Regions from separate parts of the Streptomyces sp. NPDC005898 genome, predicted to be linked through region 2. Evidence: riboswitches for the same ligand, from Rfam matches in the RefSeq annotation. Region 2 holds a riboswitch; each other region holds the start of a gene.

Region 1 (6,838 bases), on a different contig from region 2:
CCGCGTCGCCCAGGGGGGAGAATTCTGGAAACCCCCTGTCAACGCGTGCCGTCACGGCTCTACCATCGGCTTATCCGTAGCAGGCTCCCCTCCGTTTCTGCCCGACGGCTCGTAGCCATGCGAGCCTTAGCCCTACGGAGCATCGGGGGATGCACATGAACAGCGCTCCACACCTGCTCAATGAGGACCGCCCCGAGTACGAGCGGATCCTCGACGAGGCGCTGCGCACCGCACCTGACCGTCCTGAACTCGCCGCAGTGGGCCGGCGGCTCAACACCGAACAACTGCGCACCATGGCCCTGAACGCGACAGCGCTGATCACGGCCGCCGCCGCGGCCGAGTACGCGCATTACGTGAAGGTTCGCGAGGAGGCGCGCGCACCTCGACCGTCCTCCACCTCGATCCGCGAAGGGAGCGGACACAGCGCCGCGGAGTCCGGCTCCGGCGGCATGGGCCTCGCCACCACGATGGGCGAGATCACCGAACCGGCGGCCACGGCGGGAGCCGGCGCGACCGCCGTCGTCGCGGTCCTCGCGCCCGTCCTCGCGGGGGCGGCCGCCGCGATCTTCCTGCTCGTCGGCTACATCCTGAAGATGCTCAACCCCGAGCCCGCCTTCGCGGACACCATGCTCACCGCGGGATGGGTGTTCGGCGCGCTGACGGCCGTGGGCATCCTGATCGCCGCGGTCGGTCTCCTCCTGACAGCCCTGCGCAACGGCTCCACCTCCCTGCAGGCGGGCCCGCACGGCGAGCTGCACGAGGAGGTGGCCCGGGCCAGACAGGCCTGGAGCGTGGCGCTCCTGGAACAGGGCCTCGTGCCGTTCCTGCGGGCGGCCCTGGCGGATCCCGGGGCGGCGCCCGCCGCCCGCACGCCCTCACAGGTCCCCGGCGACCGGTCCGGCGGCCGCATGCCCCAACTCGGCTACCACCGCCCGGGCTTCAGCAGCCCGGACGGCGGCGGGGCGCCGGGGTCACGACCGAGCTACTCCAGCCCGGACTTCTCCAGCCCGGACTTCGGCGGGCCCGATCACAAGCCGGAGTAGGCCGGGGAGTCCGCAGAGCCGATCCGGCGCTCTGCGGACACCCCGTCCGTGGGGCGCGCTCAGTCGGCGATCGGCAGATAGACCCGGTTGCCCGCCGCGGCGAACTCCTTGGACTTCTGCTCCATGCCCGCCTCGATGTCGTCCTGCTCCAGGTCACCGCCGTGCCGGCGGCGGATGTCCTGGGAGATCTTCATCGAGCAGAACTTCGGCCCGCACATCGAGCAGAAGTGCGCCGTCTTCGCGGGCTCGGCCGGCAGCGTCTCGTCGTGGAACTCCCGCGCCGTGACCGGGTCCAGGGCGAGATTGAACTGATCCTCCCAGCGGAACTCGAAGCGCGCGTCCGAGAGCGCGTCGTCCCAGGCCTGCGCGCCCGGGTGCCCCTTGGCGAGGTCCGCCGCGTGCGCCGCGATCTTGTACGTGATGACGCCGGTCTTCACGTCGTCGCGGTTGGGCAGTCCCAGGTGCTCCTTGGGCGTGACGTAGCAGAGCATGGCCGTGCCCCACCAGCCGATCATCGCGGCCCCGATGCCGGAGGTGATGTGGTCGTAGGCGGGCGCGATGTCGGTGGTCAGCGGGCCGAGCGTGTAGAACGGCGCCTCCTCGCAGATCTCCTGCTGGAGGTCGATGTTCTCCTTGATCTTGTGCATCGGGACGTGCCCGGGGCCCTCGATCATCGTCTGCACGTTGTGCCGCTTGGCGATCGTGTTGAGTTCGCCGAGCGTGCGCAGCTCCGCGAACTGCGCCTCGTCATTGGCGTCCGCGATGGAACCGGGCCGCAGACCGTCGCCGAGCGAGTACGTCACGTCGTACGCGGCGAGGATCTCGCACAGCTCCTCGAAGTGCTCGTAGAGGAAGCTCTCCTTGTGGTGCGCGAGGCACCAGGCGGCCATGATCGAACCGCCGCGCGAGACGATGCCGGTCTTGCGGCGCGCGGTCAGCGGCACATACGGCAGGCGCACGCCCGCGTGCACCGTCATGTAGTCCACGCCCTGCTCGGCCTGTTCGATGACCGTGTCCTTGTAGATCTCCCAGGTCAGCTCCTCGGCCTTGCCGTCGACCTTCTCCAGGGCCTGGTAGAGCGGCACGGTGCCGATGGGCACGGGGGAGTTGCGCAGCACCCACTCGCGGGTGGTGTGGATGTTGCGGCCGGTGGAGAGGTCCATGACCGTGTCGGCGCCCCACTGGGTCGCCCAGGTCATCTTGTCCACCTCCTCCTCGATGGAGGAGGTGACCGCGGAGTTGCCGATGTTGGCGTTCACCTTCACCAGGAACTTCTTGCCGATGATCATCGGCTCGATCTCCGGGTGGTTGACGTTGGCCGGGATCACGGCACGGCCCGCCGCGACCTCCTCCCGCACGATCTCGGGGTCCATGTTCTCGCGGATCCCGATGAACTCCATCTCGGGCGTGATCTCCCCGCGCCGGGCGTACGCGAGCTGCGTCACCGCCTGACCCGGGCGGCCGCGACGCGGCTGGCGGGGGCGGCCGGGGAAGACCGCGTCGAGGTTCCGCAGCCCGCCGCGGGGCGAGGTGTGCTTGATGCCGTCGTCCTCGGGGCGGAGCGGACGGCCCACGTACTCCTCGGTGTCGCCGCGGGCGATGATCCAGTTCTCCCGCAGCGGGGGCAGCCCGCGACGGACGTCGGTCTCGGCCGACGGGTCGGTGTACGGCCCCGACGTGTCGTACAACGTGACGGCCTTGCCGTTGGTGAGGTGCACCTGGCGGACCGGCACCCGCAGGTCGGGGCGCGAGCCCTCGACGTACGCCTTGTGCCAGCCGATGGACTTCCCGGCCTCGTCGCGCTGGTTCCAGACCTGGTCCTGGCCCTTGTCCTGGGCCTGGTCCTGACTCTGGTCCCGCGTCGAGGCAGGCGTGCGTGCGTCCGATGTGGTCATGAGACCTACTCCCTACGCCGGCATTACCCGGTAACAGGTTCGGCGGTCGACGCAGCGGATCCCGTACGGCTCGTGCACATCTCGTGCCGCTTCGTACGGAGGTCAGCGCCCTCTCAGCCCGGTGCTCCGAGCTCCCGCGATTGCAAAGGTGGCTCCACGCTAGCGTCATGTCGGCCGCGCTGAACAGAGGGCCCCCTCCGTTCTTGCGATGATCGGGCCGTGACCACCACACCCCCGCCGCCGCCTCCCCACTCCCGACCGCCCCACTCGGGCCCGCCGGACCCCGGCCCCGGCCCCGGGCACGCACGCGGCCAAGGTCACGGGTCGGCACACGGGCCCGGGCACGCCCTTGGGCGCGAACCGGTGCCCGGACCCGCGCCCACACCCGGGCACGTGCAGGGCGGCGAGCCGGGCAAGGGGCACGGCGGGCACGACGGCGGGCACGGGCACGGCGGCGGGCACGGAGGGCATGGGCACGGCGGCGGGCACGGGCACGGCGGGCACTCGCACAGCCACGGCCCGGCCGCGCCCGTCTCCCAGCATCTGCGCAAGGTCATCGCCGCGGTGCTGATTCCCTTCGCCGCCGCGGTCGTCGTCGGGCTCGTCGTGCTCTGGCCGGGTGGTACGCCCTCGCACGAGCGGACGGGAGTCGGCTTCGACCGGCAGACGCAGTCGGCGAAGGTCACCAAGGTGCGGGAGCTGCCCTGCAAGGACCTCAACCCCTCGCAGACCCCGCCCAACGGCGACACCTCCACCGCCGAGGGCCAGTCCGCCCAGTCCCGTGCGAGCGGCACCTGCAAGAAGGCGCTGATCGAGGTCTCCGCCGGCAAGGACAAGGGCCGCACGTTCACCGAGATCATCCAGCCGGACTCGGCCCGCCAACTGCACCAGGGCCAAGAGGTGGTGGTCGCCTACGAGCCCAAGGCGCCCGAGGGGCTCCAGTACTCGGTCACCGATGTGAACCGCAAGATGCCCATGGCGCTGCTCGCCGGCATCTTCGCGCTGGCGGTCGTCGTGGTCGGCCGGTTGCGCGGCGCGATGGCCCTGGTCGCACTCGCCGTCAGCTTCCTGGTCCTCACCTTCTTCATCCTGCCGGCCATCCTCCAGGGCTCGAACCCGCTGGTCGTGGCCGTGATCGGGGCGAGCGCCATCATGCTGGTCGCGCTCTATCTCTGCCACGGGCTCACGGCCCGTACGTCCGTCGCGGTGCTCGGTACGCTCATCTCGCTCCTCCTGATCGGCCTGTTGGGCTCCCTGTTCATCGGCTGGGCCGCGCTGACCGGCAACACGGACGACAACACCGGTCTCATCCACGGCCTCTACCCGTCCATCGACATGAGCGGCCTGCTGCTCGCGGGCGTCATCATCGGCTCCCTCGGCGTCCTCGACGACGTGACGGTCACCCAGACCTCGGCGGTCTGGGAACTGCACCAGGCCAACCCGGCCATGGGCTGGCGCGGCCTCTACCGCGCGGGCATCCGTATCGGCCGCGACCACATCGCGTCCGTCGTCAACACCCTCGTCCTCGCCTACGCGGGTGCCGCGCTTCCCCTGCTGCTGCTCTTCTCGATCGCGCAGTCCAGCGTGGGCACGGTCGCCAACAGCGAGTTGGTCGCCGAGGAGATCGTGCGCACCCTGATCGGCTCCATCGGCCTGGTCGCCTCGGTGCCGGTGACGACCGCGCTGGCCGCCCTGGTCGTCTCCGCCGACCGCTCGTCCGGCCCCCTCATCCCGGCCCCGGCCACCGGTACGCCGGCCCCACGCTCCTCCCGAGGCGGAAAGGGACGCCGCCGCAAGGCCTGACGCCGGCAAATGCACCAATCTGCCATGCGTATCGACCCGTTGGCTTGTTAGCCCGTTGGCCGCCGGCGGTCAGCCCGCGTTCTGCTCCTCCGCCAGGATCCGGTCGAGCGCCTCGTCGAGGTGCGCCTCGAAGTCGGCGAGGGCTCGCTCCTGCCCGATCGGCACCAGCTTGTCCGTGCGGTCCAGGAAGGCGAGCAGCGGTGGGATCCCCACCCGGAACAGCGCCTGGTCCTCGCCGACCTGAAGCCTGATCAGGGCCTCGTCCAGCGTCTCGGGATCGGTGGGTTCGATGCGCACGTCCCCCACCCCGCACGGCTTGACCACCCCGTCGATCAGCAGCTCCCGCCCGAAGGCCCAGGTCACCGGGGCGTCGCCGGGCAGGTGGAAGGTCAGCCGCACGGCATAAGGATCTTCGGTCTCATAGCGCAACTCCACGGGGATACGAAACGACAGCTCCTCGGAAACAAGGAAGCTCATCATGACTTCTGCCTGAACCGACTCGTCCATTGCGCTCTACCCCGTCACATAGCCCTCGAGTGGCCAGGAACCCACTTCCTGACGCTCCTGGCATCTTGCTGAACGTACACACCTGATCACAAGGAGTGAGTTTTCAGATGCTGATAGAGAAGGCGAGTGTCCCTAGCAGCTTCCCGATCTCCCGCTGCAATCTCTCCGCGGCGGGCATCAGACGGGCCGCCTGGGTGGCGGGCACGGAGATGGCCAGGGTCGCCGCCGTGTTCCCCGCCAGGATCGGAACGGCGGCACAGACCGTCCCGAGCGCGTACTCCTGGCGCTCCACGACCGGACGCATGCGCTCCATGGCATCGAGCCGACGCAGGAACGTGCGGTCGTCCCGGACCGAGTACCGCGTGATCGACCGCACCGGATAGCGGTGGAGGTGGTCCTGCCGCGCCTCTGCGTCCAGTTGGGACAGGAGGCACTGGCCGATGGCGTGGGCATGGCCCGTCTCGCGGAAGTCGGCCCACTCCTCGACGGCCGGATTACCCGGGGTGTCGGAGACCGCGACGACCTCGATCTCGCCCTCCCGGTACACGGCGAAGTACACCGGCACTCCGATGGCATCACGGCAGTGCGCGAGGGCCTCACCGATCATGCCGCGACGATTCTGCTGCGCCGCACCGCCGCTGAGCCGCTCGACCGCCTCGCCGAGCACGAACACTCCTTTCTCCCGGCGCAGATAACCCTCATGGGTCAACGTGCGCAGCAAGTGGTAGGCCGTGGGGAGGGCCAGGCCCGCCTCCCGGGCCAACTGCTTGGCGGGTGCCCCGTACTGATGGGACGCGGCGGCTTCCAGCAACCGCATCGCCCGCTGCACCGAGCCGATGAGGGTGGGTGTGCCGACGGTGGCGTTCGGTGCGGTGGAGATGCCGCCCGGCGAAGTGGAGGTGTCGACTGCGGCCAAGGTTCACTCCCGAAGCGCGTGGGGGGAGCCGTCCGTGCCCGGAGAAACACGGGTGGGCAGTGCGCCCGTACGCGAGGGAGCGGCCCCCGCGTCGGTTTTCGGACTCTAACCCTTGGCCACCGCTCCACGGCCGTCTGCCGGGAAACTTCCCCCGGCCGAGGGAACCGTTTCGAAAAGTCGCCCCTCAGCGGTAATCGTCTTGGCGGCGACCACTCGGCGTTCAGCCGACCCCGGTGGGAGTCAGCTCAGCGTGCGCGGCTCACCAATCGGTGCGGGACGAGGAGCCGGATATGAACTTCCGTACGACATAGATGAGTCCGCCGACCAGGGCAACGAAGAGCAGCGCCTTGAAGAGCAGGCCGACGACGAACCCGACAACGGTCGCTATCACGCCGCCGAACACGACCAGGGCGATGACGGGCACGGCCACCCACTTCACCCACCACGGCATTCCCGCGAAAATCTCCTTCACTGCCATCGTCCTTACCTCTCTCGGCGCACATCGCATCGGCGCGGGTTCCCGAATGTCCGTGGACTCCCGACTTCTTGCATTCGATGCTAGGGCGCCGAAGAGCTCTGCGGGGACCGCGCAGCCCTTGTCCTCCCCTGATCCGACCCTGAGGGAACCCCGAGGTCGCGACCCTGAAGAGGGCCGGCTTCAGAGAGGGATCAGA
Region 2 (6,838 bases):
GCAAGTCTCAGCAGGGTCATCAGAACTCTCCGGAGGTACGGTCGGCCCGCAGGCGTTCCAGGAGCAGCAGGGACACCGCGCACACCACCATCAAAAGGGTCGACAGGGCCATCGCCTGCCCGTAGTTGAGGTCACCGGCGCGGCCGAGCAGCCGGGCCACGGCGACCGGCAGCGTCGGGTTGTCGGGCCGCGCGATGAACACGGTCGCCCCGAACTCGCCGAGCGAGACGGCGAACGCGAACCCGGCGGCGATCAGCAGCGCCCGCCGCACCATCGGCAGGTCCACCTCCCGCCAGGCCCGCAGCGGCGAGGCCCCGAGGACGGCCGCCGCCTCGCGCAGCCGCCCGTCGACCGCGCGCAGGACGGGCAGCATGGTGCGCACGACGAAGGGCACGCCGACCAGGGCCTGGGCGAGCGGCACCAGGATCCAGGTGGCCCGCAGATCGAGCGGCGGCTCGTCCAGCGTGATCAGGAACCCGAAGCCGACGGTCACCGCCGACACCCCGAGCGGCAGCATGAGCAGCGCGTCGAAGCCGCGTACGAGGCGGCCCGCGCGCCGGGTGAGCGCGGCCGCGGCGAGCCCGCCGACGACGACCGCGATGGCGGTGGCCACGATCGCGTACTGGAGGGAGTTCCAGATCGCCTCGATCGGCGGCACGAGGAAGGCGCCGCCCTCCGCCGAGGTCAGCTCCGCGTAGTACGTCACGCCGAAGCCGTCGGGTCCGTCGAAGGACCGCTGGACGAGCACGCCGAGCGGCAGCAGGATCAGCAGGGCGATCGTCGCCATGACCGAGGCGAGCAGCGTCCACTGGCCGGCGCCGCGCGGGCGGCGCGCGGCGGCCGAGGCGTCGACCAGCTTCAGCACGCTCTCGCGCCGCCGTGCCGTCCACGCGTGGACCGCCAGGATCAGCCCGACCGCGGCGAACTGCACGAGGGTCAGGACGGCGGCCGTCGGCAGGTCGAGGAGCTGGGCGGTCTGGCGGTAGATCTCCACTTCGAGCGTGGAGTACGCGGGTCCGCCGAGGATCTGCACGACGCCGAAGGAGGTGAAGGTGAAGAGGAAAACCATCAGCGCGGCGGCGGCCACCGCCGGGCCGAGCGCGGGCAGTGTCACGGTCCGCCAGGCCGTCCAGCGCGAGGCGCCGAGCATCCGCGCGGCCTCCTCCTGGCGCGGATCGAGCTGCGACCAGAGCCCGCCGACCGTGCGGACGACGACCGCGTAGTTGAAGAACACGTGGGCGAGCAGGATCGCCCACACGGTGGTGTCCAGGCGTACGCCCCACAGCTCGTCGAAGAGCCCGCCGCGCCCGATCAGCGCGAGGAAGGCGGTGCCGACGACGACCGTCGGCAGCACGAACGGCACCGTCACGACGGCCCGCAGCGTCCGCTTGCCCGGGAAGTCGAAGCGCGCGAAGACGTACGCGCCGGGGAGCGCGATCAGCAGCGTGAGCGCGGTCGACGCGAGCGCCTGCCAGGTGGTGAACCACAGCACGTGCCGGACGTCGGACTGTCCCAGCACGTCCGCGATCCGCCCGAGGCGCCAGGCGCCGTCGACGCGCAGGCCGCGCGCGACGATCGCGGTGACCGGATAGGCGAAGAAGAGCGCGAAGAACGCGACGGGCACGGCCAGCAGACCGAGCCGCGTCGCGCTCCCCCGGCCGAGGCCCGCCCGGGAGGCCCGGGAGCGGGACTTCGTCACTTCAGTACGAGCGAGGTCCACGACTTGATCCACGGCTCGCGGTTGTCGGCGATCTTCTTCGGATCCATGGTCGCGGGCTTGTCGACGCGCGCGCCGTGCTCGGTGAACAGCTCGGGCAGCTTCGTGCCCTCGCGCACCGGGTTGACGAACATGTTCAGCGGCATGTCCTCCTGGAACTCCTTGCCCACGAGGAAGTCCAGGAGCGCCTTGCCGCCCTTGGTGTTCCCGGCATTGGCGAGCAGGCCCGCGTACTCGACCTGGCGGAAGCACGTGCCGGTCGCGACGCCGGTCGGGGCGTGCTTCGGCCGCGGCTTGCCGTAGAGCACCTCGACGGGCGGCGAGGAGGCGTAGGAGACGACGAGCGGCCGCTCGCCGCCCGCCTTCCTGCCGCCGGCGGAGCCGGAGAACTCCTCGTTGTAGGCCTGCTCCCAGCCGTCGACGACCTTGACGCCGTTGGCCTTGAGCTTCTTCCAGTAGCCTTGCCAGCCGTCGTCGCCGTACTCGGCGGCGGTGCCGAGCAGGAAGCCGAGGCCGGGCGAGGAGGTCGAGGCGTTCTCGGTGACCAGCAGGTCCTTGTAGGCGGGCCTGGTCAGGTCCGCGAAGGACTTCGGCGGCGCCAGCTTCTTGTCGGCGAAGTACTTCTTGTCGTAGTTCACGCAGATGTCGCCGCTGTCGACGGGCGTGACCCGGTGCTCGGCCTCGTCGACCCGGAACTCCGGCCTGATCGCGCCCGAGCCCTTGGCCTCGTACGACTGGAAGAGGCCGTGGTCGAGCGCCCGCGACAGAAGGGTGTTGTCGACGCCGAAGAAGACGTCGCCCTGCGGGTTGTCCTTGGAGAGGATCGCCTTGTTCACGGCGGCGCCCGCGTCGCCGTCCTTGAGGACCTTGACCCGGTACCCGGAGCGCTTCTCGAAGTCCTTCAGTACGTCCTTGGAGACGTTGAAGGAGTCGTGGCTGACGAGGGTGACGGTCTTGGAGTCGGCCTCGTCGGAGCCGTCCCCGGAGCCGCAGGCCGAGAGGGCGCCGAGCCCGAGGCCCACCGCGACGGCGACGGACGTGATCTTCTTGGTGCTCACTTGGATGTCCTCCTGGGTGTCCAGGAAGAGACGCGGCCCTGCCCGCGGGCCCAGGGGCACACGGGCAGGGCGCAACAGCTTGAGTCGTGCCCGAACTTCCTACCCAGAATGACCTGGGCGAGGTTCAGAGGGTCTGCGGCCCACCTGTCCAAGGTGCCGCACTCTCAGCGCTGTGGCGCTCCCCTGTCGGAATATGCAGATGTGATGACGACCGTACGCGACCGTGTGTGCGAGGCGTACGCCCGTCAGACTACCTCTCGGCCGCGGCGAGCTGGCCGCACGCCCCGTCGATCTCCTGGCCGCGGGTGTCCCGGATGGTCACCGGCACCCCGTGGGCCGCGATGGCCTCCACGAACGCCTTCTCGTCCTCGGGCCGCGAGGCCGTCCACTTCGAGCCCGGCGTGGGGTTCAGCGGGATGAGGTTCACGTGGACCGGCTTGCCCTTGAGCAGCCGGCCGAGCCGGTCACCGCGCCACCCCTGGTCGTTGATGTCGCGGATCAGCGCGTACTCGATGGACAGGCGGCGGCCGGACTTGGCGGCGTACTCCCAGCCCGCGTCGAGCACCTCCCGCACCTTCCACCGCGTGTTGACGGGGACGAGCGTGTCGCGCAGGTCGTCGTCCGGGGCGTGCAGCGAGATGGCGAGGCGGCACTTGAAGCCCTCGTCGGAGAACCGGTGGATGGCGGGCACGAGCCCCACCGTCGACACCGTGATGCCGCGCTGCGAGAGGCCGAGCCCGTCGGGCTCGGGGTCGGTGAGGCGGCGGATGGCGCCCGTCACGCGGTTGTAGTTGGCCAGTGGCTCGCCCATGCCCATGAAGACGATGTTGGACAGCCGCGCGGGCCCGCCGGGGATCTCGCCGTCCCGCAGGGCGCGCATGCCGTCCACGATCTGGTGCACGATCTCGCCCGTCGACAGGTTCCGGTCGAGGCCGGCCTGGCCGGTGGCGCAGAACGGGCAGTTCATGCCGCACCCGGCCTGGGAGCTGATGCACATGGTCACCCGGTCGGGGTAGCGCATGAGCACCGACTCGACCAGCGTGCCGTCGAAGAGGCGCCACAGCGTCTTGCGCGTGGTGTCGTCGTCGCAGCTGATGTGCCGCACCACGGACATCAGGTCGGGCAGCAGCGCTTCCCGGAGCTTGTCGCGCGCGCCGGCGGGGATGTCGGTCCACTCGGCCGGGTCGTGGGCGTAGCGCGCGAAGTAGTGCTGCGAGAGCTGCTTGGCGCGGAACGGCTTCTCGCCGATGGCGGCGACGGCTTCTTTGCGCTCGGCGGGCGTGAGGTCGGCGAGGTGCCGCGGCGGCTTCTTGGCTCCGCGGGGCGCGACGAAGGTGAGTTCTCCGGGTACAGGCATGGTTCTTCCAGTGTCGCAGACATGTGGCAAGGGGCCCGCCGCCCTGTGGACAACGAGCCCCATACGCACATCCGCGCAGGTCAGACGGTCAGCCAGACCCCACGAAGATCACCAGCAGGAGCCAGACGACCGGGGCCGTCGGCAGCAGGGAGTCCAGGCGGTCCATGATGCCGCCGTGGCCCGGCAGCAGCGTGCCCATGTCCTTGATGCCGAGGTCCCGCTTGATCATCGACTCGCCGAGGTCGCCGAGCGTGGCGCTCGCCGCGACCGCGAGGCCGACCAGCAGCCCCTGCCACCAGGTCCCGTCGTCGATCAGGAACTCCATGCACAGCGCGCCCGCGGCCATCGCGAACGCGACGGCGCCGAACAGGCCCTCGCGGGTCTTGCCGGGGCTGATGCGCGGCGCCAGCTTGTGCTTGCCGAAGCGCCAGCCGATGGCGTACGCGCCCGTGTCGCTGACCACGGTCAGCAGCAGGAACGTCAGCACCCGGCGCGGCCCGTCGTCGGCGGTGAGCATCAGTGCCACGAACGTCGCGAGGAAGGGGACGTAGAAGGTCGCGAAGACCCCCGCCGTGACGTCCTTCAGATAGCCCTCGGGGGGCTCGGTCATCCGCCAGACGAGTACCGCGAGCGCGGTGAGCGCCATCGCCACCCAGGCGCCCTCGGGACCCCGGACGTACCCGGCGACGACCATCGCCGCGCCACCGACCGCGAGCGGCACCAGCGGCGCCTTGATGCCCTTGCGCTCGTCGAGCCGGGAGGTCAGCTCCCACAGGCCGACCACGACGGCGACCGCTATGACGCCGATGAAGACGGCCTTCACGATGAACAGCGACGCGATGATCACCGCGCCGAGTCCCACACCGACTCCTATGGCCGCGCCGAGGTCACGGCCCGCGCTCTTCTTCTGCGAAGGCCGCGGCGCTGCCGGGACGGGCTGGGGTGCGCTGGGCATGGGCTCCTGCGGGGGCGCGGGGGTGTCGGGCACGACGGGCATCGGCTGCGTCACGGACGGAAGCAGCGCGTCCTGCGCATCGTACGCGGGACCTGCCGGGGGTGCCCCCCGACCAGACCCCTGGTCGGGCGGCACCCAGTACCCGGCTGTGGGCCGCGCCCCCCAGGAAGAGTCGTTCACGGATCGGTTTCCTGATTCCTCGGACCGGGCCTTCAGACTTCGAGCAGCTCGGTTTCCTTGTGCTTGAGCAGCTCGTCCACCTGGGTGACGTACTTGGCGGTGGTGTCGTCGAGGTCCTTCTCGGCGCGACGGCCCTCGTCCTCGCCGATGTCGCCGTCCTTGACCGCCTTGTCGATGGCTTCCTTGGCCTTGCGGCGGATGGAGCGGATCGAGATCTTGGAGTCCTCGGCCTTGGTCTTGGCGACCTTGATGAACTCCTTGCGACGGTCCTGCGTCAGCTCGGGGAACGTCACCCGGATGATGTTGCCGTCGTTGCTCGGGTTGACGCCGAGGTCGGAGTCGCGGATCGCCTGCTCGATGTTGCGCAGCGCGCTCTTGTCGAACGGGGTCACCACGGCCATCCGCGGCTCGGGCACCGAGAACGAGGCCAGCTGGTTGATCGGCGTCAGCGCGCCGTAGTAGTCCGCCACGATCTTGTTGAACATCGCCGGGTGCGCACGGCCGGTGCGGATCGCGGCGAAGTCCTCCTTGGCGACCACGACGGCCTTCTCCATCTTCTCCTCGGCCTCGAGGAGGGTCTCTTCGATCACCACTTGCTCCTGCGTGTCTTGAGTAGGCCCGGCTAGCACGGGGCGGCCGGCTGCGTCGCGTGTCTTTCCTGCACGGTGTCCGACCGGCAGGGCTTTGTCCATCCCTCTCAAGTGACGTCTCGCGTCCGTCCCTTGAGCCGGGCTCAGGTCCGCGGGGTCAGGCCCGGCTTCCCTTGTCGCCCACGAGAGTGCCGATCTTCTCACCCTTGACGGCCCGGGCGATATTGCCTTCGGAGAGCAGCTCGAAGACGAGGATGGGCAGCTTGTTGTCCCGGCACAGCGTGATCGCGGTCATGTCGGCGACCTTGAGGTCCCGGGTGATGACCTCGCCGTAGCCGAGCGCGTCGAACTTCACCGCGTCGGGGTTGGTCTTGGGGTCGGAGTCGTAGACCCCGTCCACGCCGTTCTTGCCCATGAGCAGCGCCTCGGCGTCGATCTCCAGGGCGCGCTGGGCGGCGGTGGTGTCGGTGGAGAAGTACGGCATGCCCATGCCGGCGCCGAAGATGACCACGCGGCCCTTCTCCAGGTGCCGCACGGCGCGCAGCGGGATGTACGGCTCCGCGACCTGCCCCATGGTGATGGCGGTCTGGACGCGGCTGTCGATGCCCTCCTTCTCCAGGAAGTCCTGGAGGGCGAGGCAGTTCATGACCGTGCCGAGCATGCCCATGTAGTCCGAGCGGGCCCGGTCCATGCCGCGCTGCTGGAGCTCGGCGCCGCGGAAGAAGTTTCCGCCGCCGATGACGATGGCGATCTGGGCGCCGTCGCGGACCACGGCCGCGATCTCGCGCGCGATGGCGTGCACCACGTCGGGATCGACCCCGAGGCCGCCTCCGCCGGCGAACGCCTCGCCGGAGAGCTTCAGCAGGAAGCGTCCGGCGCCTTTGTCGTCGTCACTCTTCGAGTCGGCCTTGGTGGTCATGGTGTTCTCGCTTCTCTTACTTGACACACATACGAAGAAGGCCACCGCCGGTGGGGTGTCGT
Region 3 (6,838 bases), on a different contig from region 2:
GCGGCGAGGACCGGCTCCAGGATGTCGAGCGCGGCCCGCGGCTGGAGCGCGCCGCGCTCGCGCAGGACGTCGCGCAGGGTGCAGCCCGCGATGTACTCCATCGCCAGATAGACGTACGACCCGTCGGTGCCCTGGTCGAAGACGCCCACCACGTTCGGATGCGAGAGGCGGGCGACCGATTTGGCCTCGCGGATGAAACGGTCCACGAAGGAGGCGTCGGCCGCCAGCGCGGGGTGCATCACCTTGAGCGCGAGCACGCGGTCGAGGCGGGTGTCCACGGCCCGGTAGACCGTGGCCATCCCGCCCACCGCGATGCGCCCCTCGATCCGGTAACGGCTGTCGAGCAGCTGCCCGACGAGGGGGTCCTGAAGGGTCGTGTCCACGCAGGGGAGTCTACGAGCCGCCACCGACACCTCGTCCCGGCCGGTCCTGCCCGCGGCCGGACTGCAGCCGAGCTGTGACGGGCGCCGGGCCCCCGGCGGGCAGCCGTGAGCGCCCAGAGCCCCGCCCTTCTCAGGGCGTCCCGAACGCCGGCCGCTCCGGATCGAGCCTGGCCATGCCCTCCGCGGGAGAGGACGCCTCCGCGAAGTGCCGCCGGGGAATCCGCCCGGCCCGGTGGGCGAGGCGCCCCGCCTCGACGCCGTGCCGCATGGCCTCCGCCATCAGGACCGGCTCCTGCGCCCGCGTCACCGCCGAGGCGAGCATCACGCCCGCGCACCCCAGCTCCATCGCGAGCGTGGCGTCGGACGCCGTGCCCGCGCCCGCGTCCAGGATCACCGGCACGCGCGCGTGCTCCACGATCAGCTGGAAGTTGTGCGGATTGCGGATGCCGAGCCCCGAGCCGATGGGCGAGCCGAGCGGCATGATCGCCGCGCAGCCCACGTCCTGGAGCTTGCGGGCGAGCACCGGGTCGTCGTTCGTGTACGGCAGGACCGTGAAACCGTCGTCGACCAGAATCTCGGCGGCGTCCAGCAGCTCGATCGGGTCGGGCAGCAGCGTCCGCTCGTCCGCGATGACCTCCAGCTTCACCAGGTCCGTGCCGAGCGCCTCGCGCGCGAGGCGGGCGGTCAGGACGGCCTCACCGGCGGTGTAGCAGCCCGCCGTGTTCGGCAGGACGCGGATGCCGAGCCGGTCGAGCACGGAGAGCACCGAGCCCTGCACGCCCGGGTCGAGGCGGCGCATCGCGACGGTGGTCAGCTCGGTGCCGGACGCGACCAGGGACCGTTCCAGGACGTCGAGGCTGGGCGCCCCGCCCGTACCCATGATCAGGCGCGAGGAGAGGGTGAGCCCGCCGAGGACGAAAGGGTCGTCTGCCATGGTCGGATCAGCCTCCCTGGACGGCGGTGAGCACTTCGACGCGGTCGCCGGCGACGAGTGCCGTGCCGGTCCACCGCGCGCGCGGGACGACGGTCTCGTTGAGGGCGGCGGCGACACCGGAGGGCGCCGCGGTGAGCGTGGCGACGAGGACGTCGAGCGTGGTGCCCGGGGCCACTTCGCGCGCCTCCCCATTGACGGAGACGGAAATGTTCGTACTCATGCGGGTTGCTCCGTGAACGACTGCGTAGGGGGGACGGGGGAGGGCCCGGTGAAGCGCCGCGGGGTGAACGGGCGCGCCTCGTCGGGCAGTTCCCCGGTGGTCAGGGCGTGCGCCATGACGTCGCCCGTCACGGGCGTCAGCAGCACGCCGTTGCGGTAGTGCCCGGTGGCCAGCAGCAGGCCGGGCAGCCGGGTCGGGCCGAGCAGCGGCGCGTTGTCGGGGGAGGCCGGGCGCAGGCCTGCGCGGGTCTCGGTCAGCGGCAGCTCCGTGATGCCGGGCACGAGTTCGTGGGCGTCCCGCAGGAGTTCGTAGACGCCGCCCGCCGTGACCGTGGTGTCCCAGCCCAGTTCCTCGCTGGTGGCGCCGACGACCAGCTCGCCGTTCTCGCGCGGCACGAGGTAGAGGTGGCTGCCGCGCACGACCGCGCGCACGGTGCGGCTCAGGAACGGCGCGTACGGCTTCGGCACACTCAGCCGCAGCACCTGCCCCTTCACCGGCCGCACGGGCGGCAGCACGTCGTCCGGCACGCCCGCCAGGCGCCCGCTGAGACTGCCCGCCGCCAGCACCACCTGCCCCGCGTGCAGCTCGGTGCCGTCCCCGAGGAGCACTCCCCGGGCCCGCTCGCCCGCGACCGACAGCCGCTCGGCCCACGCGCGGTGCAGGGCGACGCCCGCCCGCTCGCAGGCCACCAGGAGCGCCGCCGCGAGCCGGCGCGGGTCGACCTGGTGGTCGCCGTCGACGCGCAGCCCGCCCCGCACGCCCGGGGCCAGCATCGGCTCCAAGCGGCGGCACTCGCGGCCGCTCAGCCACTCCGAATCCAGGCCGGAACGGCTCTGGAGGGCGTGCAGCTCGCGCAGATGGGCCCGGTCGTCGGCGTCGAGCGCGACCGCGAGCGTGCCGCACGCGCGATGGCCGACGTCGCGGCCGCTCGCCTCGGTCAGTTCGGCGACGAAGTCCGGATAGCGGCGCGCGGAGGCGAGGTTGAGCCCCAGCAGGGTCTGCTCGCCGTGGTGCAGTTCGGTGACGGCGGCCAGCATGCCGGCCGCGACCCGCGCGGCGCCGCCGCCCGGTTCGGGGTCCACGACGGCGACCGAGAGGCCGCGCTGCGCGGCCCGCCAGGCCGTGACCAGGCCGATGATGCCGCCCCCCACGACGAGGACGTCCGTCGGGCCCGTGGATCGCGCCGGCGGCGCGTGTGCCGATGTACGTGGCTGCATGGGCGTCCAGCCCCTCCCTTCGCCGGCATGACCCGGATCAGGTTCGTACGGTCGGAGGCCGTCCAGCCTCCCTCTCAGCCCGGTGCGTCCGGGCTCCCGCGAGTGCTCTGCGCCGACCACCCTAGCCCGTCGCCCGGTGAGGCAGTAGGGGAGCTGTCCGGGCATGGACGGTGACGTTGTGTCAGAGATCTCCTTACCGGCCTCTGAGGACAGCCCCGCCCGCCGCCCTACAGTGATCGGGTGAGCGAGCAGCAGAGGCAGAGCGGGCAGCAGGGGCAGGCCGGGCGGCGCGTCGTCATCGTCGGCGCCGGAATGGCCGGGGTGCAGACCGCCGTGGCCCTGCGCGAGCAGGGTTTCGCCGGCACGGTCACCCTCATCGGGGCGGAGCCGCACCAGCCCTACGACAGGCCGCCGCTGTCCAAGGCGGTGCTGCTCGGCAAGGCGGAGGGCTCCGCGTTCGACATCGACTTCGAGGCCCTCGGCATCGACCTCACCCTGGGCCGCGAGGTCACCGGGGTGCGCCCCGCCGACCACGTGCTGGACACCGCCGAAGGACCGGTCGGCTACGACGTCCTGGTCCTCGCCACGGGCGCCGAACCGATCCGGCTGCCGGGCACCGAAGGCGTCCCCGGCGTCCACCTGCTGCGCACCCTGGACGACGCCGAGCGGCTGCGGCCGGTCCTCGCCGCGCAGCACGACATCGTGGTCGTGGGGGCCGGCTGGATCGGCGCGGAGTTCGCGACGGCCGCGCGCGAGGCGGGCTGCGCCGTCACCGTGGTCGAGGCCGCGGGGCGGCCGCTGGCCGGAGCGCTGCCGGAAGAGGTCGCCGCCCGCATGGCGGGCTGGTACGCGGACTCCGGAGCCGCTCTGCGCACCCACGCGCGCGTGGAGCGCGTCGAGCCCGGCGCGGTGCTCCTCTCCGACGGGACCCGGCTGCCCGCCGGCGCCGTCGTCGTCGGCATCGGTGCGCGCCCCGCGACGGGCTGGCTGGCCGGCTCCGGCATCGAGCTGGGCGCCCACCGGGAGGTCGTGGCCGACGACCACCTGCGCGCCTCGGCGCCCGACGTGTACGCGGTCGGCGACTGCGCCTCCTTCCCCTCCGCCAGGTACGGCGAGCGCCTGCTCGTCCACCACTGGGACAACGCCCTCCAGGGCCCGCGCGCCGTGGCGGCCGACATCATCGGCGACACCCCGACGGCGTACGACCCGGTGCCCTACTTCTGGTCGGAGCAGTTCGGCCGTTTCGTGCAGTACGCGGGCCACCACACGGCGACCGACGAGCTGGTGTGGCGCGGCGACCCGACGGGGGTGGCCTGGTCGGTGTGCTGGCTCAGGAGCGGCGCCCTTGCGGCGGTCCTCGCGGTGGGTCGCCCCAGGGACCTGGCCCAGGGCCGCAAGCTGATCGAGGCGGGCACCCACCTGGACCCGGTCCTGGCGGCCGACCCGTCGGTGCCGCTGAAGAAGGCGGCACTGTAGGAAGAAGGCGGCGCTTCAGGAAGAAGGCGGGGCTGCGGGACGCCACCGGGGAGAGCCAGGCACGCCCGGGCCCCCGGCCAGAGATACGCTGGGGCGGTGACCGAGATTGACTCAAAGACCGACGCGCTCGTCCCCGCCTGGCTCCACCTCCCCGACATCGCCGAAATGCTCGACGTCGAGGTGACGCGCGTACGCCAGCTGGTCAAGGAAGGCCAGCTGATCGCCGTACGCCGTGGTGAGAACCGCACGCTCCAGGTGCCGGCCGCCTTCATCGACGGCGACAAGGTCGTCAAGGGCCTCGTCGGCACTCTGACGCTGCTGCGGGACGACGGCTTCTCCGACGAAGAGATGCTGGAGTGGCTCTTCACCCCCGACCCCTCCCTGCCCGGCACCCCCGCGCAGGCCCTGAGCGAGAATCGCGGCACGGAGGTGAAGCGCCGCGCCCAGGCGCTCGCCGTCTGACCGAACACACCGCTTCGGGTGCGGGCCGCGTTCGCGCGCGGCCCGCGTCGCCCATCCACACCGGGGGGATCTCTCCATGGCCGCCGACCACCCGCGCGCCCAGCTCGCCGACGCCCGTCTCTACCTGTGCGTGGACGCCCGCAGGCGCCAGGGCGACCTCCCCGAGTTCCTCGACGCCGTCCTCGCGGGCGGCGTCGACATCGTGCAGCTGCGCGACAAGGGCATGGAGGCCGGCGAGGAGCTGGCGCACCTGGAGGTCTTCGCCGACGCCGCACGGCGGCACGGCAAGCTCCTCGCGGTCAACGACCGGGCGGACGTCGCGCACGCCATCGGCGCCGACGTCCTCCACCTCGGCCAGGGCGACCTGCCGGTCCCCGCCGCCCGCGCCATCCTCGGCCGGGACGTGGCTATCGGCCGCTCCACGCACGCCGAGTCCGAGGCCGCCGCGGCCGCCGCCCAGGAGGGCGTGGACTACTTCTGCACGGGCCCCTGCTGGCCCACCCCCACCAAGCCGGGCCGCCACGCCCCCGGCCTGGACCTGGTCCGGTACACGGCCTCCCTCGGCACGGACCGCCCCTGGTTCGCCATCGGCGGCATCGACGCGGGCAATCTCGACCAGGTCCTCGAAGCGGGCGCGCGCCGCGTGGTCGTCGTACGGGCGATCACCGAGGCCGACGACCCCGGCGCGGCCGCAGCGGACTTCGCGAAGCGGCTGCGTACGGCCGGCTGAGCCGTGGCGCGGACGTGGTGCTGCCGTGGCGCGGACATGGCGCTGCCGTGGTGTGACCGGGGCGCGGCCGTGTCCGGTCCGTGGACAAGACCCCCGACAAATGCCCTGAAATCGCCAGGTCCGGTTGGGGGACCGCCGGGGCCTGGCTAACCTGCCCATATGGCCCTAGGCACAGCTTCCACCAGGACGGACCGCGCGCGCACCGTGCGCGACATGCTCGCGACCGGCAAGACGACGTACTCGTTCGAGTTCTCCGCGCCGAAGACCCCGAAGGGCGAGCGGAATCTGTGGAACGCGCTGCGCCGGGTCGAGGCGGTCGCCCCCGACTTCGTCTCCGTGACCTATGGAGCGGGCGGTTCGACCCGGACCGGCACGGTCAAGGAGACCCAGCAGATCGTCGCCGACACCACGCTGACGCCCGTCGCACACCTGACCGCGGTCGACCACTCCGTGGCGGAGCTGCGCAACATCATCGGGCAGTACGCCGACGCCGGCATCCGGAACATGCTCGCGGTCCGCGGCGACCCGCCGGGCGACCCGCTCGGTGAGTGGATCGCGCACCCCAAGGGCCTCACCTACGCCTCGGAACTGGTCGAACTCATCAAGGAGTCCGGCGACTTCTGCGTGGGCGTCGCCGCCTTCCCCGCCATGCACCCGCGCTCGCCCGACTGGGAGTCCGACACCCGCCACTTCATCGACAAGTGCCGGGCCGGCGCGGACTACGCCATCACGCAGATGTTCTTCGACCCCGAGGAGTACCTGCGGCTGCGCGACCGCGTCGAGGCGGCGGGCTGCGCGACGCCGATCATCCCCGAGATGATGCCGGTCACCAACGTCCGCCAGCTCGACCGGCTGCCCCAGCTCAGCAACGCCGTGGTCCCGGACAGGCTGAAAGAGCGGATCCTCGCGGCCAAAGACGATCCCGCCGCTGTACGCTCCATTGGCATCGAGTTCGCGACGGAGTTCTGCGCGCGGTTGCTGGCCGAAGGCGTGCCGGGATTGCACTTCATCACGCTCAACAACTCCACGGCGACGCTGGAAATCTACGAGAATCTGGGCCTGCACGAACAGGCCTGAACGGCAGTACCCCCGTACCCACGGGCGGCGGCCGTAGGGGAGTGGGGCGTACATGGGCTGGACGGTCCTCTACATCGCGTTCGGATTCGTCGCGCTGTGGCTGCTCGGCGAGGTGTTGTTGCAGTACAAGGCCAGGCTGCGCTGGCGCCTGCTGGCCTTCGTGGGCTTCCTGGGCGTCGTCGTCGGCGTGGTGCTCTCCTCGGTCCTGGTCATCGCGGCCGGCGCCATCGCCTTCGCCGTCGGCCAGACGTACGTGACGCTGTCGTTCCGCCGCGGCTTCTCCACCGGCTGGGCGCTCGGCGGCAAACCAGGCCTGAGCAAGCGCCGCAAGAAGCCGTC

Evidence for each region. A riboswitch is a leader RNA that binds a small molecule or an ion and turns the genes downstream of it on or off. The one in region 2 is predicted to bind thiamine pyrophosphate.
Region 1: linked by a shared signal. The riboswitch ahead of thiC (phosphomethylpyrimidine synthase ThiC) and the one ahead of ABZ385_RS19825 (thiamine ABC transporter substrate-binding protein) in region 2 are both predicted to bind thiamine pyrophosphate.
Region 3: linked by a shared signal. The riboswitch ahead of thiO (glycine oxidase ThiO) and the one ahead of ABZ385_RS19825 (thiamine ABC transporter substrate-binding protein) in region 2 are both predicted to bind thiamine pyrophosphate.

What each region holds. Positions count from the first base shown of each region.
Region 1 is NZ_JBEXWC010000002.1:472,209-479,046, reverse strand. It holds gene ABZ385_RS04930 (hypothetical protein) at 150-1,043, shown strand; gene thiC (phosphomethylpyrimidine synthase ThiC) at 1,103-2,938, opposite strand; TPP riboswitch at 2,931-3,086, opposite strand; gene ABZ385_RS04920 (YibE/F family protein) at 3,332-4,741, shown strand; gene ABZ385_RS04915 (SsgA family sporulation/cell division regulator) at 4,811-5,248, opposite strand; gene ABZ385_RS04910 (IclR family transcriptional regulator C-terminal domain-containing protein) at 5,352-6,077, opposite strand; gene ABZ385_RS04905 (DUF5326 family protein) at 6,424-6,636, opposite strand.
Region 2 is NZ_JBEXWC010000014.1:38,457-45,294, forward strand. It holds partial or broken gene ABZ385_RS19815 (ABC transporter ATP-binding protein) at 1-20, opposite strand, end outside; gene ABZ385_RS19820 (iron ABC transporter permease) at 20-1,720, opposite strand; gene ABZ385_RS19825 (thiamine ABC transporter substrate-binding protein) at 1,696-2,775, opposite strand; TPP riboswitch at 2,854-2,970, opposite strand; gene rlmN (23S rRNA (adenine(2503)-C(2))-methyltransferase RlmN) at 3,026-4,132, opposite strand; gene ABZ385_RS19835 (phosphatidate cytidylyltransferase) at 4,221-5,267, opposite strand; gene frr (ribosome recycling factor) at 5,300-5,857, opposite strand; gene pyrH (UMP kinase) at 6,015-6,776, opposite strand.
Region 3 is NZ_JBEXWC010000007.1:151,344-158,181, reverse strand. It holds gene pknB (Stk1 family PASTA domain-containing Ser/Thr kinase) at 1-383, opposite strand, end outside; gene ABZ385_RS12570 (thiazole synthase) at 514-1,317, opposite strand; gene thiS (sulfur carrier protein ThiS) at 1,325-1,537, opposite strand; gene thiO (glycine oxidase ThiO) at 1,534-2,754, opposite strand; TPP riboswitch at 2,752-2,864, opposite strand; gene ABZ385_RS12555 (FAD-dependent oxidoreductase) at 2,995-4,230, shown strand; gene ABZ385_RS12550 (Rv2175c family DNA-binding protein) at 4,327-4,692, shown strand; gene thiE (thiamine phosphate synthase) at 4,769-5,422, shown strand; gene metF (methylenetetrahydrofolate reductase [NAD(P)H]) at 5,582-6,499, shown strand; gene ABZ385_RS12535 (hypothetical protein) at 6,552-6,838, shown strand, end outside.